3 regions of the Streptomyces sp. HNM0645 genome follow, and region 2 is predicted to be linked to each of the others. Evidence: riboswitches for the same ligand, from Rfam matches in the RefSeq annotation. Region 2 holds a riboswitch; each other region holds the start of a gene.
The links. Region 2 has a riboswitch for cyclic di-AMP ahead of QMZ92_RS21700 (LysM peptidoglycan-binding domain-containing protein). Riboswitches for the same ligand answer to the same signal wherever they lie in the genome.

Region 1: another riboswitch for cyclic di-AMP. It lies ahead of QMZ92_RS14595 (M23 family metallopeptidase); the one in region 2 lies ahead of QMZ92_RS21700 (LysM peptidoglycan-binding domain-containing protein).
Region 3: another riboswitch for cyclic di-AMP. It lies ahead of QMZ92_RS21185 (M23 family metallopeptidase); the one in region 2 lies ahead of QMZ92_RS21700 (LysM peptidoglycan-binding domain-containing protein).

The regions. Positions count from the first base shown of each region.
Region 1 is NZ_JASHLT010000017.1:115,409-121,904, reverse strand. Features, by position in the region: gene QMZ92_RS14605 (aspartate aminotransferase family protein) at 1-401, shown strand, start outside; gene QMZ92_RS14600 (tyrosine-protein phosphatase) at 539-1,354, opposite strand; cyclic di-AMP (ydaO/yuaA leader) riboswitch at 2,199-2,359, shown strand; gene QMZ92_RS14595 (M23 family metallopeptidase) at 2,364-3,332, shown strand; gene QMZ92_RS14590 (SGNH/GDSL hydrolase family protein) at 3,556-4,347, shown strand; partial or broken gene QMZ92_RS14585 (STM4011 family radical SAM protein) at 4,376-4,990, opposite strand; partial or broken gene QMZ92_RS36025 (DUF6745 domain-containing protein) at 4,999-5,156, shown strand; gene QMZ92_RS14580 (carbohydrate kinase family protein) at 5,147-6,064, opposite strand; gene QMZ92_RS14575 (TetR/AcrR family transcriptional regulator) at 6,095-6,496, opposite strand, start outside.
Region 2 is NZ_JASHLT010000031.1:11,082-17,577, forward strand. Features, by position in the region: gene eno (phosphopyruvate hydratase) at 1-1,023, opposite strand, end outside; gene QMZ92_RS21700 (LysM peptidoglycan-binding domain-containing protein) at 1,345-2,007, opposite strand; cyclic di-AMP (ydaO/yuaA leader) riboswitch at 2,011-2,174, opposite strand; gene QMZ92_RS21705 (transglycosylase family protein) at 2,431-3,411, opposite strand; gene QMZ92_RS21710 (cytochrome P450 family protein) at 3,575-4,825, opposite strand; gene QMZ92_RS21715 (Uma2 family endonuclease) at 4,934-5,563, shown strand; gene QMZ92_RS21720 (nucleoside triphosphate pyrophosphohydrolase) at 5,594-6,496, opposite strand, start outside.
Region 3 is NZ_JASHLT010000029.1:69,999-76,494, reverse strand. Features, by position in the region: gene trmB (tRNA (guanosine(46)-N7)-methyltransferase TrmB) at 1-202, shown strand, start outside; gene QMZ92_RS21190 (PrsW family intramembrane metalloprotease) at 272-1,600, shown strand; gene QMZ92_RS21185 (M23 family metallopeptidase) at 1,818-2,852, opposite strand; cyclic di-AMP (ydaO/yuaA leader) riboswitch at 2,864-2,999, opposite strand; gene QMZ92_RS21180 (PP2C family protein-serine/threonine phosphatase) at 3,306-4,445, opposite strand; gene QMZ92_RS21175 (MerR family transcriptional regulator) at 4,657-5,409, opposite strand; tRNA gene QMZ92_RS21170 (tRNA-Met) at 5,546-5,619, opposite strand; gene QMZ92_RS21165 (DUF5988 family protein) at 5,783-5,983, opposite strand; gene QMZ92_RS21160 (hypothetical protein) at 6,418-6,496, shown strand, end outside.

The DNA.
Region 1 (6,496 bases), on a different contig from region 2:
GGGCCACCGGGGACCTGCTGCGGACACGGCTCGCCGCGCTCGTCGGCCGCTACGAACTGCTCCACGAGGTCCGCGGGCGCGGACTGATGATCGGGATCGAGTTCGGCAGACCGTCGTCGCTGAGACTCCGCAGCCGCTGGACGATGCTGCAGGCGGCCCGCAAGGGGCTGTTCGCCCAGATGGTGGTCGTGCCCCTGCTGCAGCGGCACCGCATCCTCACCCAGGTCTCCGGCGACCGGCTGGAAGTGATCAAGCTGATTCCGCCGCTGATCATCGGCGAGCCGGAGGTCGACCGGTTCGTCGAGGCATTCACCGCCGTCATGGACGACGCGCACGGCGGCAGCGGGCTGATGTGGGACTTCGGCAGGACCCTCGTGAAGCAGGCGGTCGCCGGCCGCTGAGCGGCCTGGCCCGGCCGCGGAGGTCGCGGTCCCGGGTGCCGCACGGTCACCGGGCGGCGTGTGCCCGTCCGGCGACTCCCGCCGTGCCGGTGCCCCGGTGCCCCGGTGCGGCTGCGGACCGGACTGCCCGCCGCCGCTCAGGCCGCCCCGTCGACCAGCCGCCCACGGAGGCGTTCCCGCGTCGCGCTCGTGAGGCCGAGGCCGTCCGAGAGATAGCGCTCGGTGCTGCCCCAGACCTCCTCCATGGTCTCGAACGCCGCCGCCAGGTACTCGGCGCGGGCGTCGAACAGCGGGCTCAGCAACTCCATCACCTCGGGTGACATCCCGGCCGGGGAGTTGTCGCTGCGACGCACCTTGTAGCGCCGGTGCGGGTCGTTCGACTTGAGGTAGTCCGCCTCGATGGCGTCCCGCTCGACCCCCACGGCCAGCAACGAGACGGCGATGGACAGACCCGCCCGGTCCTTGCCCGCCGCACAGTGCATCAGCGCCGGCGTGCTGTCCTCGGCCAGCGCGTGCAGGACGCGGCTGTGCTCGGTGGTGCGCTCCTTGATGATCAGGCGGTACGAGGCGATCATCCGTCCGGCCGCCTGGCCGTCGGCGAGGATCGACTTCAGCTGGTCGAGGTCGCCGTCCCGGACCATCCGCCAGAACTCGGCCCCGTCGGCCGGGTCGGACAGCGGGATGTTGACGTTGCGCACCCCGGCGAGTTCGACGTCCGGGCCCTCCAGCCGCTGGTCCGCGGAATTGCGGAAGTCGAAGATCGTGTGGAGCCCGAGCGAGGAGAGGAAGGCCGCGTCGGTGTCCGTCGCGTGCGCGAGATGGCCGCTGCGGAACAGCCGTCCGAACCGAACGCGCCGTCCGTCCACGGTCGGCAGTCCGCCCACGTCCCGGAAGTTGCGCACACCGGACAGTTCGGGTTCGGTCGACGGGGTCTGGGGCAGCTGCTGCGTCACGGGGGCTCCTCCGTGTCTGCGGTCGGCGCTGCTCGCCGACGATGGCGCGGTGCTGACACTACGACATCGATTCCTGAGGCAATTATTTCGACCCGTGCCTGCCGGGCCGTTGCCCCTCGTCGAACTCCCCTCGGTGATGTGCGGGGTTGCTGGAGTCCGAGAGGTCTGGATCGAGGCGGTCGGCGACGGCCGGGTCCGGCTTCTGCCCGGCGCGAGGAGCGGCCACGCACTGTTCCCGACCGACCGGGACGAGCTCCTCCGTCCGCACCGGTGGGCCGCGCACCGAGCCGGCCGAGGCGGTCGCGGAGAACCCGGCGGCGGGCGGCGGCGACGGGTGTGGAGTGTCCGTGGTCGACGGCGCCCGGTTCGGGCGGCGGACGGGCGACCGTGCCGGAGTGGGGCTGGGCCCGACCCCGGGCTGCTTCCCGCGGGTCCGAGGCCGCTCGCCGGGCGGGATCGACCACGGCGATTCACGGATTGCGGGAATGGAATTCCGCCCGGACGAGTGAAAGCTGTTTTTTGTGCCACCCGCACGCTTGAATACATTGCGCCCACAATGGGCCATGTGTCCGAATTGGATATTTTAGGGTGACGCGCCCTGGTTGGGGATGGGGGCGGTGGTCACCCGTGAGCTGAATCATATCCGTGACGTTCCGTGGGGCGTGCGACGGTCCAACTCCCTTGCCTGCGCGGAAAGCGAAGATCCGTAATCCACGGAGCGTGACCGGGAAATGTGGTCTGATGTCCGGCAGATCGATTCCCGGGCGAAATGACGGCTTGTTCGTGCCGACCCGACTCCCTTACGGTCACCGCAATCCGGTCGGAACGCCTAATCCTGCCGCCGTCCGGAATATCGCACCCACCCACATGTGGCAGGAGCGGGGGACCCAGGTACTGCGCCGTTCCGTGACCCCGGACGGCTCGGGGTGAAGCTGCGCCCACGGCGCGGCCGGGCAGCTCCAGCCCGAACCCGACAGCTCACCTCGCAGGCGGCGGAGAGGAATGCGCCATGCCCGGTAAGGGGAAGCACCGCCGTCCGAGGACCAGCCCGTTCAGGCGCGGATTCGTCGCCGCCGGCACGGGCGGAGCCGCCATCGCCATCCCGCTCATCGGTGCCGCCGGCGCGAACGCCGCCGGGCAGTCCGCGCCCGCCGCCGGGCATGCCGCCCCGACCGTGCACAAGGCCGTCGTCCCCCAGGCGCCGCAGGCCGGCAAGGCGGCCAAGGCCTACACCGTAGTGGCGGGTGACCACCTGTCGAAGATCGCCGCCGAGCAGGATGTCGCGGGCGGCTGGAAGAAGCTCTACGCCGACAACCGTGCCGCCGTCGGTGAGAACCCCTCGCTGATCCACCCGGGTCTGAAGCTCAGCCTCCATGCCGGGCCGAAGGCCGCTGCCGGTGCGAAGCCGCAGGTGAAGGCCGAGCGCAAGGCCGACGCCCCGGCGAAGGCCAAGGCCGAAGCCGAGAAGCCGGCCGCCTCCGCCGAGCGCGCCTCCCGCACCGCCGACCGCGGCGCCTCGGCTCCCGCGGCCGCTCCCGTCCAGGCTCCTGCCGCCGCCGTCGCGAACATCCCCTCGGGCTACTTCGCCCCGGTGGTCGGCGGCGTCAGCACCGCCTACAAGACCGCCGGTGCCCTGTGGTCCAGTGGCTACCACACCGGTGTGGACTTCATCGCCCCCACCGGCACGTCCGTGAAGGCGGTCGGCCCCGGTACCGTTGTCTCGGCGGGCTGGAGCGGTGCGTACGGCAACGAGGTCGTCATCAAGCACCACGACGGCACCTACTCGCAGTACGCCCACCTCGCCCGGCTCTCCGTCTCCTCCGGCGAGAGCGTCACGGGCGGCCAGCAGATCGGCCTGTCCGGCTCGACCGGCAACTCCACGGGCCCGCACCTGCACTTCGAGATCCGCACCAGCCCCGGTTACGGGTCGGACATCGACCCGCTGGCCTACCTGCGCCAGCACGGGGTCACGATCTGACGTCGCGTCGGTACCTCACACGGCGTCCCCGTCCGCCGGCCCCGCGCAGGGGGCCGGCGGACGGCTTCGTTCCCGGCCCCGGCCGGTGTCGGTGAGAGGCGGCGGGGTGGGTCCGACGGCTATTCCCGCTTTACCGAAAACTGACCTGGTGGTCTATATCACGCGTCGTCAACCCCTCCCTACGGTGGCGTAGGTCACTTCGAGAGGTGAATGATGGCTCGACGTGGCAGATGATTCGCGATCAAGAGCAAAGGATTCCTTCGGGTCGTACGCGGCGATCGGTGACAGCTTCACCGAGGGCGTCGGAGACCCCGGACCCGACAGCCGGTTCGTCGGCTGGGCGGACCGTCTCGCGGTCCTGCTGGACGACCGTCTACCGGAACACACCTTCCGCTACGCCAATCTCGCCGTACGCGGCAGGCTCCTCGACCAGATCGTCGAGGAGCAGGTCCCGCGCGCCAGGGAACTCGCCCCCGACCTGGTGACGTTCTGCGCCGGAGGGAACGACATCATCCGGCCCGGCAGCGACCCCGACGACGTCGCCGAACGCTTCGAGCGGGCCGTCGCCGACCTCGCCGCCTCCGTGGGTACGGTGATGGTGACGACCGGCTTCGACACCCGCGGGGTGCCCGTGCTCCGCCACCTCCGGGGCAAGATCGCCACGTACACGGCACACGTCCGTGCCATCGCCGACCGCTACGACTGCCCGGTCCTCGACCTCTGGTCGCTCAAGTCCGTGCAGGACAGACGGGCCTGGGATGCCGACCGGCTGCACCTCTCGCCCGAGGGGCACACACGCGTGGCACTGCGCGCGGCGCAGGTGCTCGGTCTGGACGTGCCCGCCGACCCGGACCAGCCGTGGCCGCCGTTGCCGCCGCGCGGCAGCCACGAAGTCCGCCGAGACAACATCCAATGGGCCCGGGAGCACCTCGTGCCCTGGATCGGACGGCGCCTCCGGGGCGAGTCGTCCGGTGATCACGTGGAGCCGAAGCGCCCGGACCTTCTGCCGCTCTGACCGCCCGAGACCTTGTGGAAGGGGCGGCTCAGGGGCCCGCGTCCGGGGCCGACTCCGCGTCCGGGCCTGCGTCCGGGACCCAGTGCGAGCCCGGCACCGCGCCGCGCGGTGCCGGGCTCCGGGCGCTCCCGAAGCCGGGGACGGAGTCCGGGTACCCGGCGGGGACCCGCTCCAGGACCCCGCCCGCGAACACGTCGTACAGCGGGAGCGACTCCAGATGGACATAGCCGATGTGGCAGTCGCACACCGCGAGCGGGCAGGCCCTCGGCCCCAGCGCCGCGCGGTAGGAGCCGTCGTAGAGGTTGCCGAGCGGCGACCGCACGAAGTGGCAGCGCCGCACCGTGCCGTCGCCGTCCACCGAAACGACCGACTCGCCGGTGCGGCACGGTAGACCGGCCGATCGGTGCGGATACCGGCTGTACGGGATGAGGGGGTCGAGCGCCGTCCAGCGGGCGGCCTCCTCGTCCGTGTACGTGTGCCCCTCCGCCGCGTTGACCCACAGATAGACGTGACCCGGGAGTTCCGCCCGCAGCCGGCGCGCGGCCTCCGGATGCTCCTCGAGGCCGACGATCCCGACGCTGAACCTGATGCCGTGCGCCACCAGGTCCCGGCACTTGCCGAGGAAGCGGCCGTACGGCGTCTGGCGAGAACGCCACGATGGTGGAAGTGGTCAACTCCACGCCCGAGCCGGACGGTACGCACAAGACCTACTGGCTGCGGGTGCCGCCCACGGTCCGGACCGCGAAGGAGGGAGTCGCCTGGACCTTCGGGCTGGCGCCGAGACGTACGCTCCGGTGCGTCAGACCTGAGCGGACGCCAGACCCTCGCGACCGATCAGCGCCGAACTGCCGTGCCCCGTACAGGCGTGTGCTCCGGCGACCGCGCCCAGCCGTGCGCAGTCCTCCACCCGACGGCCCGCCAGTCGGCCGTAGAGGAAGCCGGAGACGTACGCGTCGCCCGCGCCGTTGGAGTCCACCACCGGTGCGGGCGGCACCGTCGCCGGTATGGGGCGGGGCGTGCGGCCGCCGTCGCGGGTCATCAGGTACGAGCCTCCGGCCCCGGCCGTGGCCACGACCGCCTCCGCGCGGCCCTCGCGCAGGATCTCCCGCATGACCGAGGCGATCCGCTCACCGGCGCCGGCAGCGCTCAGGAACACCACGTCGGAGCGCAATGCGAACTCCCGGTGGTGGTCGTCCACTCCGTCCCAGTCGTGGAGATCGGTCGACACGGGCACCCCGAGCGCCGAGATGTCGTCGTACAGGAACCGGGCGAAGTTCATGATCGACAGATGGACGTGGCGGGCCCGCCGCAGATGAGGGAGGTAGAAATCGCGCGGCATCCGCAGCTCACCCGAGTCGCGGGCGTCGTAGAACGACATCCTGCGGCCCGTGTCGTCGACCAGGTTCACCGCACGCCGGGTTCCGGTGGGGGAGATCAGATGCTCGAAGTCCACACCGCCGTCGGCCAGCCGCTTCCGCACCTGTCCGCCCGGCAGGTCGTCGCCGATGAAGTCCAGGAAGGTCACACCGAGTCCGAGCGCCCGGCAGCCGAGGGCGACGTTGCCGCCGGTGTGGCCCGCCCACTCCCGGATCGGCGGCACCCCGACGGAGTCAGCCCTGGGCACCGGAAGCGATTCGACCCGCACGACCGTGTCGACCCCGCTGCCACCGACCACGAGTACGTCGAGGGCGGACCGTTCCGTGCTCTGCGCCGACACCGTGTTCCTTTCCGCGCGCCTGCCCGTGCGCTAAGCACTCTGCCGGGTCAACGCCTCGCGGTCGAGACCCAGTTCCCGGGCGAGTGCCTCCTCGACCCACTCGAGCATGGCCGCCCGGCTGAACGAGCCCGCATACGACGTCGTCTGCACCGCGAGGCCGTCGAGCAGTGCCGTCAGTCGCCAGGCCGCCGACGACGGATCCGCGCAGTGGAACTCGCCGGCCGCCACGCCCTGCGCGATGACCGCCGTGAGCTCGGTCTTCCACTGGCGGTCGAGATCGCGCGCCACATCGCGCAGGGCGGGCTCCCGCAGCGCGGCCGCCCAGCCCTCGATCCACAGCCGCCACCCCTTGGCCTGCCCGGTCGGGGCGTACCAGCGGACGGCGGTGCGCAGCCGCCGCACCGCCGAGGTCCGGCGGCCGAGGATCTTGCG
Region 2 (6,496 bases):
CGAGCCGATCTGGTTGACCTTGACCAGGAGGGCGTTGGCGGCGGCTTCGTCGATACCGCGGGCGAGGCGCTCGGGGTTGGTCACGAACAGGTCGTCGCCGACCAGCTGGACCTTGGCACCGAGCTTCTCGGTGATCGTCTTCCAGCCGTCCCAGTCGTCCTCGAACAGCGGGTCCTCGATCGAGACCAGCGGGTAGGCGGAGACCAGCTCCTCGTAGTACTCGGTCATCTCGGCGGCCGAGCGGGACTTGCCCTCGAACTCGTAGGCGCCGTCCTTGTAGAACTCGGAGGCGGCGACGTCGAGCGCGAGCGCGATGTCCTTGCCCGGCGTGTAGCCGGCCTTCTTGATCGCCTCGAGGATGAGGTCGAGGGCCTCGCGGTTGGAGCCCAGGTTCGGGGCGAATCCGCCCTCGTCGCCGAGTCCGGTGGAGAGTCCCTTCTCCTTCAGGACCTTCTTCAGGGTGTGGTAGACCTCGGTGCCCCAGCGCAGGGCCTCGGAGAAGGACTCCGCGCCGATGGGCGCGATCATGAACTCCTGGATGTCCACGTTGGAGTCGGCGTGCGAGCCGCCGTTCAGGATGTTCATCATCGGAACGGGCAGCAGGTGCGCGTTCGGGCCGCCGAGGTAGCGGAACAGCGGCAGGTCGGACGCTTCGGAGGCGGCGTGCGCGACGGCGAGGGAGACGCCGAGGATCGCGTTGGCGCCGAGGGAGGACTTGTCCGGGGTGGCGTCGAGGTCGAACATCGCCTGGTCGATCAGGCGCTGCTCGGTGGCGTCGTAGCCGACGAGCTCGGGGCCGATCTGCTCGATGACGGCGAGGACGGCCTTCTCGACACCCTTGCCCAGGTAGCGGTTCGGGTCGCCGTCGCGGAGCTCGAGGGCCTCGAAGGCGCCGGTGGACGCACCGGACGGAACGGCAGCACGGCCGGTGCTGCCGTCGTCGAGGCCGACCTCGACCTCGACCGTGGGGTTGCCTCGGGAGTCCAGGATTTCCCGGGCTACGACGACGTCGATGGACGGCACGAGCATCTCCTTCTGGGATGTGACGCGTGAGGTGACACAAGCGGGGCCGTGTCGGTGCAGGGCCGCTTCGGCCTTGCGGCAAGAGCCTAACCGCCCGGGTGCCATCGTCCGGCAGATGCCCGCCCCGTGGGACGGAAAACCGGCCGGAACGGACAAAGACCCCGGCCCGGGGGTACCTCCCGTGCCCGCGGGACTGCGGGGAGCACGGGGATGCCGCACCGGGCCGGGGCCTGGGGACGGGGGGTGCACCGCCCGGTGGTCCGCCGGGCCCACCGGACGACGGTCACCTCCCGGGGACCACGAGGGTCCCCGGGCCGGGCATCAGCTCAGGTGGAGCTTCTGGCCGGGGTGGATGACGTTCGCGTCCTCGACGATGTCCTTGTTCAGCTCGAACAGCTTCTTCCAGCCACCCTTGACCTTCTCGGCGTCGGCGATCCCGCTGAGGGTGTCGCCGGCCTTGACCGTGTACTCGCCGTCGCCCTTCTTGACCGGGGCGGCGGCGCGCTCGGAGCGGCTGGTCGGGACCTCGGCTCGCTGCGGGGCGGCGGGCTCGGCCTTGGGCTCGGCGGCCTTGGGGGCGGCCGGGGCGGCGCCGCCGTACGAGGCGTTCGACAGTCCGGTGCCGCAGTTCGGCCAGGCCCCCTTGCCCTGGCCCGCCAGGACCTTCTCGGCGATCTGGATCTGCTGCGCCTTGCTGGCCTTGTCGGCGGTGGGGGCGAACGCGGTGCCCCCGTAGGCGGCCCAGGTGGAGGCCGAGAACTGCAGCCCGCCGTAGTAGCCGTTGCCTGTGTTGATCGACCAGTTGCCGCCGGACTCGCACTGGGCGACGGCGTCCCACTCGGAGGCGGTGGCGGCGGACGCGGTGCCCGAGGCCATCAGCGGGGCGGCGATGGCGGCGCCGGCGACACCGGCGAGCGTGGCGACACGGGTGGACCGCTGGAAGACCGTCGGGCGACGGTGCTTGCCCTTGCCGGAAAGCAGCATCGAAGTTCTCCTCACCGACGCCTGCGAGGTGAGCTGTCGGGTTCGGGCCGATGTGGTGCCCGGCCGTGCGACGAACGCACGGCTCCACCCCTAGCCGGGCGGCCCTCATCGGGCCTGTCCGGCACTTACCTTGGGTCCCCCGCTCCTGCCTTCGGCGCTTGCGCGACGACTGTTCCCGGCGGCCGCCGGCAGGATTCGGCGTGCGGTCGTCGGGGCCCGCGTTGCGAGCGGTTCAGACCGTAGACACACGTCTCCCCGATGTTCAAAGACGAACATCGGGGAGAAATCGCCCAAAACTGACGGGGTGACATGTCCGTTTTCGCAGGTGGGAGCCACGATGACCGGAGTTGACCGGCTAGCGGCGCCAGTTGACCGGAAGAGACTCTTGTCTCACTCGCACAGAACCGGACATAAACACCTGAACTACTCCTTCAACTCGCCCTTCCCCGGGCCGAGATCGAGGCTCTGGCCAGGCAGGATGAGGTTCGCGTCGGAGCCGACGACGTCCTGGTTCACCTCGTAGAGGGCGGGCCAGCCGCCGGGCACCTGGTTCGCGTCGGCGATCGACGACAGGTTGTCGCCGACGCGGACGACGTACTCATCTCCCGTGGCGGCGTCATCCCGTGTCGTTCCATCACCTCGTGAGGCATGTCGACCGGATTCACGGTCATCGCCCGAATTGCCCGCCTCATCCCCTTCGGTGGCGGGGGTGCCCCGGTGCTTGCCGGTGCCCGCCTCCGCGCCGGCCTCGCCGGACGCCTCCGCGCTCCCACCGGAGCCCTCGGCGGATCCGGCGGACTCCGGGAACCCGGACGGTGAGGAGGACTGCCCGGACGGCTCGGACGACTCGGACGACTCGGACGACTCGGACGACTCGGAGGCGGACTCGCCCGCGCCCGACCGGGACCCGGCCGGCGAGGGGTCCCCGGCATCCGGCTCGGGCACGGAATCCGCCCCGTCGCCGAACGAGGGCCCCTTCACGACGTCGCCCAGCGGGTCGGCCGACGGGGTGCCGGCGGGCTCGGAGCCACCGCCGCCCAGACCCGTGATCGATCCGCAGCTCTCCCAGGCGGAGGCACCCTGGGCGGCGAGGACCATCTCGGCGACCGAGATCTGCTCGGAGGGGCTGGCGAGGTCCGCGCGCGGCGCGTACGCGGTGCCGCCGTACGCCTCCCAGATCTCCTGGGACATCTGGAGGCCGCCGTAGTAACCGTTGCCGAGGTTGGCACTCCAGTCGCCGCCGCTCTCGCAGTCCGCGACACGGTTCCAGGTGGCGGTGTCGGCGGCGGACGCGGAACCCGCGCCGAGCAGCGGGATGGCGATGGCCGATCCGGTCACCCCTGCCGCGACGATGAGGGCGGGGACCTGACGAGGTCGGCGGTGTCGGCCGTTCCCGGACAGCATGCGGTGCGCCTTCCGTGTGACTACAGAAAACTCCAGGGACTCTCGAAGCGATTGAAACCTCGATGACCCGGAGTCGGGGTGAACGTAGCCGCACTCCGACGTCAGTCACAAGTCGATGCAGCGGAGATCACGTAAAAGTCACAGCCCTGACTGGCCGTCAGTTTCAGCGGCGGGTGAATTCAACGGGCAGAGTGCGCAATCCGCGCATGATAAGCCCCCCACGCCACCGCAATTCCGACGGATCGGCTGCAAGCCTCAAGTCGGGCAGCCGGGTGAGGAGGGTCGCGAGCGCGGTCTGCCCCTCCAGCCGCGCGAGCGGCGCGCCCAGGCAGTAGTGGATGCCGTGCCCGTACCCGAGGTGCTGGTTGTCCCGGCGGCCGAGATCGAGGCTGTCGGGCTCCGCGAACCGCTCAGGGTCGCGGTCCGCGGCGGCCAGCACGACGAGGACCGGGTCGCCGGCGGCGATGTCCCGGCCGCCGAGCGTCAGCGGCTCGGTCGCGAACCGCCAGGTGGCGAGCTCGACCGGCCCGTCGTAGCGCAGCAGTTCCTCGATCCCGGTGGCGAGCAGGCCGTTCTCGCCGGCGGCCAGCGAGTCCTGGAGCCGCTGCCGTTGCCCCGGGTTCCGCAGCAGCGCGTACGTGCCGTTCCCGATGAGGTTCACCGTGGTCTCGAACCCGGCGAAGAGGAGGATGAAGGCCATCGCGGCGGCCTCGTTCTCGGTGAGGTGCTCCCCGTGGTCGGACGCCTTGATGAGTCCCGAGATGAGGTCGTCACCGGGGGTTTCGCGCTTGCGGTGGATCAGGTCGGCGAGATAGCCGCGCATCTTCTTCACCGACCGGGCGACACCGCCGCGCGGGCCCCCGCCGTGACGGATCATCATCCCCGCCCAGTCCCGGAAGTCGTCCTGGTCCTCACGCGGGACGCCGAGCATGTCGCAGATGGCGTAGATGGGGAGCGGGAACGCGAACTCGTGGATGAGGTCCGCGCTACCCCGCTGCGCGAAACCGTCGATGAGCCGGTCCGTCAACTCCTGTACCCGGGGTGCGAACTCGGCCACCCGGCGGGGGGTGAACGCCTTCGACACGAGCCGCCGCAGCCGGGTGTGGTCGGGCGGGTCGATGTTGAGCAGGTGCGTCATCAGCTCCGCCTTGCGCTCCCCCGGGATCCCCGTCTTCCCCTTCGCGTGCGCGGGCTCGTCGTGGTGCGCGGGGTTCTTGCTGAGCCGCTGGTCCGCGAGGGCCTGCCGGGCGTCCGCGTACCTGGTGACCAGCCACGCCTCCACCCCGCTGGGCAGCCGGGTCCGGTGCACGGGCGAGTGCTCCCGGAGCCAGGCGTAGGCGGGGTACGGGTCGGTGGCGAACTCCCAGGTGAAGAGCTCGGGGGCGTCGGGGACGCGGGACGGCCGGTCGTGCATAGGACGACGTTAACCCGCACGGGCCCGGTCATCCGTTCGACGGACCTCTCCGCGTTCCCGGTGGGTAGGCTGACCGTACGCGCCAGACTCCGTCGTATGGGAGCGCTGATGAGTGCCGCAGCCGAAGACCGGAGGGAAGACCAGGACGGCCGGGAGGAGCAGTACGTGTTCCCGGTCCCGCCCCCCGGTGGGTGGACGGCGGACGACCTCGACCGGATCAAGGGTCTCCCGCCGCACACCGAGCTGATCGACGGGGGACTGTTCTTCGTGAGTCCGCAGACCTTCTTCCACATGGCCACGCTGCGGCTGCTGGAGAACGAACTGGTGCAGCAGACACCGGACGACCTCTACGTCGTCCGCGAGATGACCACCAAACTGGGCGTGCGCGACCGGCCGGAGCCCGATCTCATGATCGTGCGTGAAGGTGCCCTCATCGGGCCGGAGCAGACCTGGTACGCCCCGGAGGACATCCTGCTCGCCGTCGAGATCGTCTCGGACGAGTCCGTGCAGCGCGACCGCGAGCTCAAACCGCGCAAGTACGCGGCGGCCGGCATCCGGCACTTCTGGCGGGTCGAGAAGCACGACGACCTGCCCGTGGTGTACGTGTACGAGCTCGACCCCGCCACGAACGCCTACGCCGTCACCGGCATCCACCACAACCGGCTGAAGGCCGACGTCCCGTACCCCGTCGAGGTCGACCTCACCGCCGTGGACCGGCGGCGCGGAAAGCGGAACTGACGCACACGCCGGAGCGGCCGGCTCTCCCCGTCAGTCCCGGGCCGCGGACTCCGCCGCGCGGATCGCGTCGCGGTAGGCGCGGGCGGCGGCGCGGAGCGCGGCTTCCGGGTCGTGGCCCTCGGCCTCCGCGCGCACGGCCATCGCCAGCAGTTCGTAGCCGACGGCGCGGTCGCCGTCCCCCGTGGGCAGCTCCACGTCCAGCCCGGCCGTCCGCACCCGGCCCGCCAGTTTCGCGGCGAGCGCGAGTCCCGGCTGGCCGAGCGGGACGCCGTCGGTCACCGACTCCCGCCGCTTCTCGATCGCCTTGGTGCGCAGCCAGTGCTCCTTGACGTCCTCCGGGGTCTCGGCACTGGCGTCTCCGAAGACGTGCGGGTGGCGGTGGACGAGCTTGTCGACGATGGTCCCGGCGACGTCGTCGATCGAGAACGGCTCGTCCCCCTCCTCCCCGCTCGCCTCCTGCGCGATGCGCGCGTGGAAGACGACCTGGAGGAGGACGTCGCCGAGCTCCTCGCGCAGTTCGTCGCGGTCGCCGTCCTCGATGGCCTCGACGAGCTCGTACGCCTCCTCGATGCCGTACTTGGCGAGGCCCTCGTGGGTCTGCTGCGAGGACCACGGGCACTCGCGGCGGATCCGGTCCATGACCTGGACGAGGTCGAGGAGCCGCGCGCCGGGGAGGTCGTACGAGCCGGGCAGCAGCTCCAGGTCGGGCATCCTCACCCGGCCGGAGCCCGCCAAGCGGGCCAGGCCGTCGGTGAGGGCCCGGTCGCCCTCGCCGGTCGCGAGGACCACGGCGGTCCGGCCTCCCGCACAGCCGTCCACGAGTTCCTGCGCGGTGGACGCGGCCACCTCCACGCCGACACCGGCCTCCCTCAGATACGGGAGCTGCGGGTGCTCCGCGTCGGCGCACAGCACGCGGTCGGCCGTGCGCAGGGT
Region 3 (6,496 bases), on a different contig from region 2:
CCTGCACTGCGCGACGGACTGGGAGCCGTACGCCGAGCAGATGCTCGAGGTGCTCGGCGCCCATCCGGACTTCGAGAACACCGAGGCCGCCGGCGGCTACGCGCCCCGGCCCGCCTTCCGCCCGCTGACCCGCTTCGAGGGCCAGGGCCTCGACAAGGGGCACGTGGTGCACGACCTCCTCTTCCGGCGCCGGGAGACCTGACTCCGGGCGGTGCACCCACCGGCACCAACGCCGTCGCGCGTTGTCCGTGCCGCTCGTTAGGGTCGTCTGGTGTCCGACTGGTCCCCGCAGCCGCATCCGGCCGCCCGCCCCGCCGTCCCGGCGTGCGACGAGCGGCCGCTGTTCGACGCCGTACCTGAGCGCGCCCGCTGGCGCTACAAGCCGCGCCGCGACTTCTGGCGCAGCAAGGCCGTGCGCGCCTGGGCGCTGATCACCCTGCTGGCGCTCTCGGGTCTGGTGATCCTCGCGCTGGTGCGCGAGCAGACCGGCACCGAGGGCTTCCTCGTCGGGCTCGGCCTCGCCGTGCTGCCGGTGCCCCTGCTGATGGGGGCGTTCCGATGGCTGGACCGGGTGGAGCCGGGGCCCTGGCGGAACCTCGTCTTCGCCTTCGCCTGGGGGGCCTGCGCGGCCGCCCTCGTCGCGATCATCGCCAACTCGTTCGCGACCCAGTGGATAGCCACGGCCACGGCCGATCCGACGCACGCGGACACGATCGGTGCGACCGTCATCGCCCCCGTGGTCGAGGAGACCGCCAAGGCGGCCGCGGTGCTACTGGTGTTCCTCTTCCGGAGACGGGACTTCACCGGCCTCGTCGACGGTGTCGTGATCGCCGGTTTCACGGCGACGGGCTTCGCGTTCACCGAGAACATCCTCTATCTCGGCAACGCCTTCGGCGAGGACCAGGAGTTCGGGACCTCCGGCTTCGCCTCCGTCACGGCCGCCACGTTCTTCGTACGGATCGTGATGTCTCCGTTCGCGCACCCGCTGTTCACGGTGCTCACGGGCATCGGTTTCGGGCTGGCGGCCGCCACCGCACGGGACCGGACGGTTCGCAGGGTCGTACTGCCCGTACTCGGCCTGCTCCTCTCCATGGGCATGCACGCCCTGTGGAACGGCTCGGGCATCTTCGGCCCTCTGGGTTTCTACGCGGTGTACGCGGCGTTCATGGTGCCCGCCTTCGGTCTGCTGACCTGGCTGGCGGTGTGGACCCGGCAGCGTGAGCTGCGCACGGTCGCGGCGGAACTGCCGGCCTACGCCGCGGCCGGGTGGCTGGCGCCCGCCGAGCCGCTGGCCCTGTCCTCCATGAAGGCCCGCACGATGGCCCGCGATGTGGCGGGCCGCACCCACGGCGCCGCCGCAGCGCGTGCCGTCTCCGAGTACGAGGTGTTCGCCACCTCCCTGGCCTTCCTCCGCCACCGGGCCGAGCGGGGCACGGCCGGGCCGGACTTCGCCGCCCGGGAGCAGGAGCTGCTGCACCACCTGTGGCAGCGCCGGGATCTCGCGGGCCCCGCCCTGACGTACGCCGCCCGCGCGACGGGCCGCGCCTGGCAGCCCCCTCCGCATCTGGACTACAGCGGCTTCAACCCGTATCGCGGCTGAGGCCACCCCGGCGGGCGCCCGAGGGGCGTGCGTGGACACCGGACGGTGCATGAATGCCGACGAGCGGAGCGCGGGCACGCACAGCCGACGGCCCGTCGGACGTCGGTGGGACGTCGCCGGGCCGCCGGCGGCCGGAGCACGAGGCTCCACGAGGATGGGCCGGAGCACGAGGCTCCGGGCGAACGGCCACCGGAGCTCGCGGTTCCGTGCCGATGGATCAGACGGAGAGGCCCTTGTCGCGCAGCCACGCGGCGGGGTCGACCCCGTCGCCGCCCGGGGTGTGCACCTCGAGGTGGAGGTGCGGGCCGGTGACATTGCCGGTGGCGCCGACGCGGCCGATGGTCTCGGAGGTGGAGACCTTCTGCCCCGCGCTGACGGTCATCGACGACAGGTGGCAGTACCAGACCTCGGTGCCGTCCTCGAGCTCCAGCACGATGCGGTAGCCGTACGAACCGGACCAGCCTGCCGACTTGATGGTGCCGCCGTGCACGGCCTTGACGGGGGTCCCCGTCGGCGCGGCGAAGTCGAGACCCGTGTGGTAGCCGGAGGACCACATGGATCCGGCCTGCCCGTAGGTGGAGGTCAGCGTGTACGACGAGGTCGGCAGCGAATAGCTCGCGGCGAGCTTGGCGAGGCGCTCGGCCTCCGCCTTGCGGGCGGCCTCCTCCGCAGCCTTGCGCTCGGCTTCGGCGGCCGCTTCGGCCGCCTCGGCGGCCTCGGTCGCCTGACGCTTCGCCTCGGCGGCGGCCTGCTCCACGGCGGCCTGCTCGGCAGCCGCCCGGGCCTCGGCCTCGGCCTTGACCTGCTGCTGCTCTGCCTGCTGGAGGATCCGGGCGCGCAGGGCCTCGCCCGCGTCATCACCCTGGACCGCGATGTCGGCCGTGGTGAGCGGTCCGTCCGCGACCGCCTCGTCGGCGGACTCGTCCGACATCAAGGAGCCGACACCGGGCAGCGATTCGGCGTCGGGGAGTTTGTCCGTGATGACGTCGGGAAGGGAGATGGAGACCGCGGGCTTGTCCTGGGCGGTGGCCATACCACCCGCACCGACCGCGGCGATGACACCGACACCGAGGACGGTGGAGCTCCGTGCGAGCGCGTTGCGTTGTTTGACGACGCGGTGCCTGCCACGGACGGGACGGACCGATTCCTCGGTCGGGTTCCACTCCTCCACCCCGGGGGCGGGAGCCCACTGGTCGCTGGGGACCCACTGCGCAGTGGGCGGCTCCTGGAGGGCAGGCTCGTTGGACGCCACGGAGGCGTTCTCCTTTCCTTCCTTCTCGCCTACCGGGTTAGCTGACGGGTTCGGAGCAGGAAGGTCTCCTACGGGCACCACGAAGTGCCCGATTCACCCCAATAGTTGGTTCCCCGGTTCCCTTGCGGGATTCGGCGCGTGCGCACGGTGCCGCCTCTGGCGACGACTGGGACGACCGCGCTGCGTTATCGAACGTTAATAGAGACCGAGCCCGGATTCCAAGCCGTTCCGACTGATCATTAAGGACGTTGGCCGGGACTTACCTGCAACAACATCCCCGAAACGGACAAGTTGATGGGCCTTCATTCGGGCAAGGCCTTCTGATGGTTAGTCAGTTGTTATGCGGAGGGCTCCCTTCTGATCACGTTCCGTGGCATTGCGCTTCCCAGGCAGCCCTCACGCCCCACATGCCGCACCGGCACCGAACCGCCAAGTGGAGAGGCGCCCCGCCCCTCACGGCGGGACCGGCGCCATCCCGCGCCGTGGCGGCTTCCGCTCCTTCTCCCGGGTGACCGCGAGCAGCGCCATGTCGTCCGTCGCCGCCCCTCCCGTGTGCCGTCGCACATCGGCGACGACCGCGTCCAGCAGTTCCTCCGGGCTGGAGAAGGCCCGGCCGCCCAGCCGCCGGCGCGGGTCGTACATGACGCCGTGCGCGTCCCGTGCCTCGGACAGGCCGTCGGTGTAGAGGAGGAGCGTGCCACCGGGCGGATAGGGGGTCTCGGACGTCACGTCCGGCCAGGCCCCGAGGCCCGTCCCCAGGGGCAGCGCCCGCTCGGGCGGATCCAGCACGAGCAGTGCGCCGTCCGCCCCGAGCAGCAGTGGCGGAGGGTGCCCTCGGTTGACGATCCTGATCCGACCGCCGTCACGCGGGATCTCGGCGAGCACGGCTGTGGTGAAGCCCTCGACGGCGCCGAACCGGGATTCCCACGCGCCCTCCCGTGCGAGCGCCCGCTCCAGCCGCTGCGCCACCCCCGCCAGCGAGTCCTCCTGCTCGGCGGCCTCCCGGAAGGCGCCCAGCACCAGGGCGACCGTCCCGACCACGCCCAGGCCCTTCCCCTGCACGTCACCCACGACCAGCCGCACCCCGTACGGGGTCTTCTGCGCGGCGTACAGGTCCCCGCCGATGAACGCGTCCTGCTCGGCAGCCTCGTACCGGGCGGCGATCTGCAGGCCGTCGATCCGCTCGTCCGGCGTGGGCAGCACGGCTCTCTGCGCGGCCTCCGCGACGACGCGGGCCGACGCCAGGCGCTCACCGCTGCGCCGCACGATCCGGTTGATGAAGAGGGCCAGTACGGAGACCGTGAACACGGTCAGCAGCTCGGTGACGGCCGGGATCTTCTGGAGCCTCTCGCTGTAGACGTGCATGCCGGTCACCGCCGCGCAGGCCGCCACCCCGGTGGCCAGTGTGTAGAGCATCGAGAAGAAGGGCGCGGCGATCAGCGGCGCGGCCGTGAAGAGAGGGGCCGCGGTGAACGTGTCCGGCGTCCCCAGGTCGTAGAAGACCCCGCCCACGATCAACAGCCACGGGAGTACCGCGACGAAACGACGGCCACCGTTCCCCCGCTGCCCCTCACCGCGTTGTCGATGCCGCACCAGTGGTCTCCTGCCGCGTCCGTCCCAGGGTCGCGGACGGTACCGCGCCCCATCCAGGCTGGCCGCCGCCGCGCCGCGCCACGAGTCGCCATCGGCCAACCGGCCGAGCCCCCGCGGCGTCGCCGCGCCGGCGTGACGGTCACCAGGGGCCCTCCTGGTGGCCGCGCCGCACCGGGCGACCGGTCGCCCGCCCGGGTGACCGCCGACTCGGTTACCGGTCGTCGCCGAGACGGCGCTCCGCGTAGACCTTCAGGGCGTCCCGGACGAAGACCGCGGTGCCCTCACCGTGCCGGTCGTAGTTGGCCGTGAAGCGCGGGTCGGCGACGTACATCTCACCCAGCCCGATCACGTACGACCTGGTGGGGGTGACCGTCGCCGACAGCCACTCGCAGTGCCGCCGGGCGATGTCCTGGACCTGGTCGCTGTCCGGCGCGAGCCCGTCCCTCAGAGCCTGCCCGAAGTCACGTGCGATCGCGACCTGGCGGTCCTGGAAGTCCCGCTTCTCCTGCGCGCTCAGCGAGCGCCACCAGCGGTCGCCCTTCTCGTACGCCTCGCGACCCCAGCGCTCGGTCACCTCCTCCTCGTACCGGATGTGGTCGAAGCCGTCGAAGACCTCTTCCGCCATCAGTTCCTCCCCTTTCTCCGTCCGGTCGAGAGTGGTCCGCACCGAGGCGATCTGCCGCCCGATGCGTTCCCGTTCCTGCTCCAGCAGCCGAAGGTGCGTGCGCAGCGCGGTGGCCGTGTCCCGCTGGCCTTCCAGGGCCTGCGCGATGGCGGGCAGGCCGAGGCCCAGCTCCCGCAGCAGCAGGATGCGCTGCAACCGCACCAGGGCTTCCTGGTCGTAGTAGCGGTAGCCGTTGCTGCCGATCCGGCTCGGTACGAGGAGGCCGAGCTCCCCGTAGTGACGAAGCGTGCGGCTCGTCGTGCCGGCCTTCCTGGCGATCTCCTGGATGGACCACTCCATGCCCGAAACGTTAGATCTTGACGTTGCGTAAAGGTCAAGCCGAAAAGGACCGGGCCGGGGAACGGGCATCGGCGCACCGGGAAGAGAAACGCACCGAGGGCCCGGAACCATGTGGTTCCGGGCCCTCGGCCTTCAGTAGCGGGGACAGGATTTGAACCTGCGCCCTCTGGGTTATGAGCCCAGCGAGCTACCGAGCTGCTCCACCCCGCGTCGGTGAACACCACCTTACGCCATACGGAACAAGATCAACTCCATTTCCCGCAGGCACGGTCGCCGGACGCGTGGCGAAACCGTCAGCAACCACGCACAAGGGTCCCCTTTCCGGGGCGGCAGACCCGTCCGCCCCGGCTCTTTCCAGCCCGCCGACCTGCGGTTACTCCGCGACTTCGGTGCGTTCCCACCACTCGTAGACGGTCAGCCGCCCTTCGGGGGCATCCTCGTGGCGGGTCGTGGCCTTGAAATGCTCGTAGCCGCCGCGATGCGGGATCTTCAGCTCCTGCCCCGGAGGGGTGATCGGCACGACCTGCCCCCGCAGATCGTCCGGCCCGCCCTCGAGGCGTGCCTTGCTAGCCATACCTCCAGTTTTCCCCCTCCCCGGACCACCCCGCACGCCCGCGGCGCCGATCACCTCGTCCGGGTGCCCCGCCGACGGACGCCCGACGGACTCCGGCGGACGCGGACGAGTCGGCGGGGGTGCGCTCACGGGCGCCCCGGAAGTGGGACTCAGCGGGCCGGCGGATCCGGCCGGGCACATGGAGATGGGCTGCGTGGGACTCGAACCCACGACCAACGGACCGGTGGGTCCCGGCAGGGTCCTGCCGGGACCCACCGGTCCGGAAATGCCTGGCCAGGAGGCGGCCTCTTGCTCCCGATCCGTGTCGGAACACCCCGTGCTGAGACGTCCGCTCACGCAGAACGGGGCTCTCCAGGCAGTAGCGCGTCCCGTCGGACGGGGTGCGCGGGGGTCGTGCAAGCATGTCGGGCGATCAACGTTCGAGAGGTGAAAAGATGACCCCACACATACGGCGGGCCGTCCAACTGGGCGCCTCGCTGGCGCTGTTGTTCGTCACGGCGTGCGGTAGCGGTG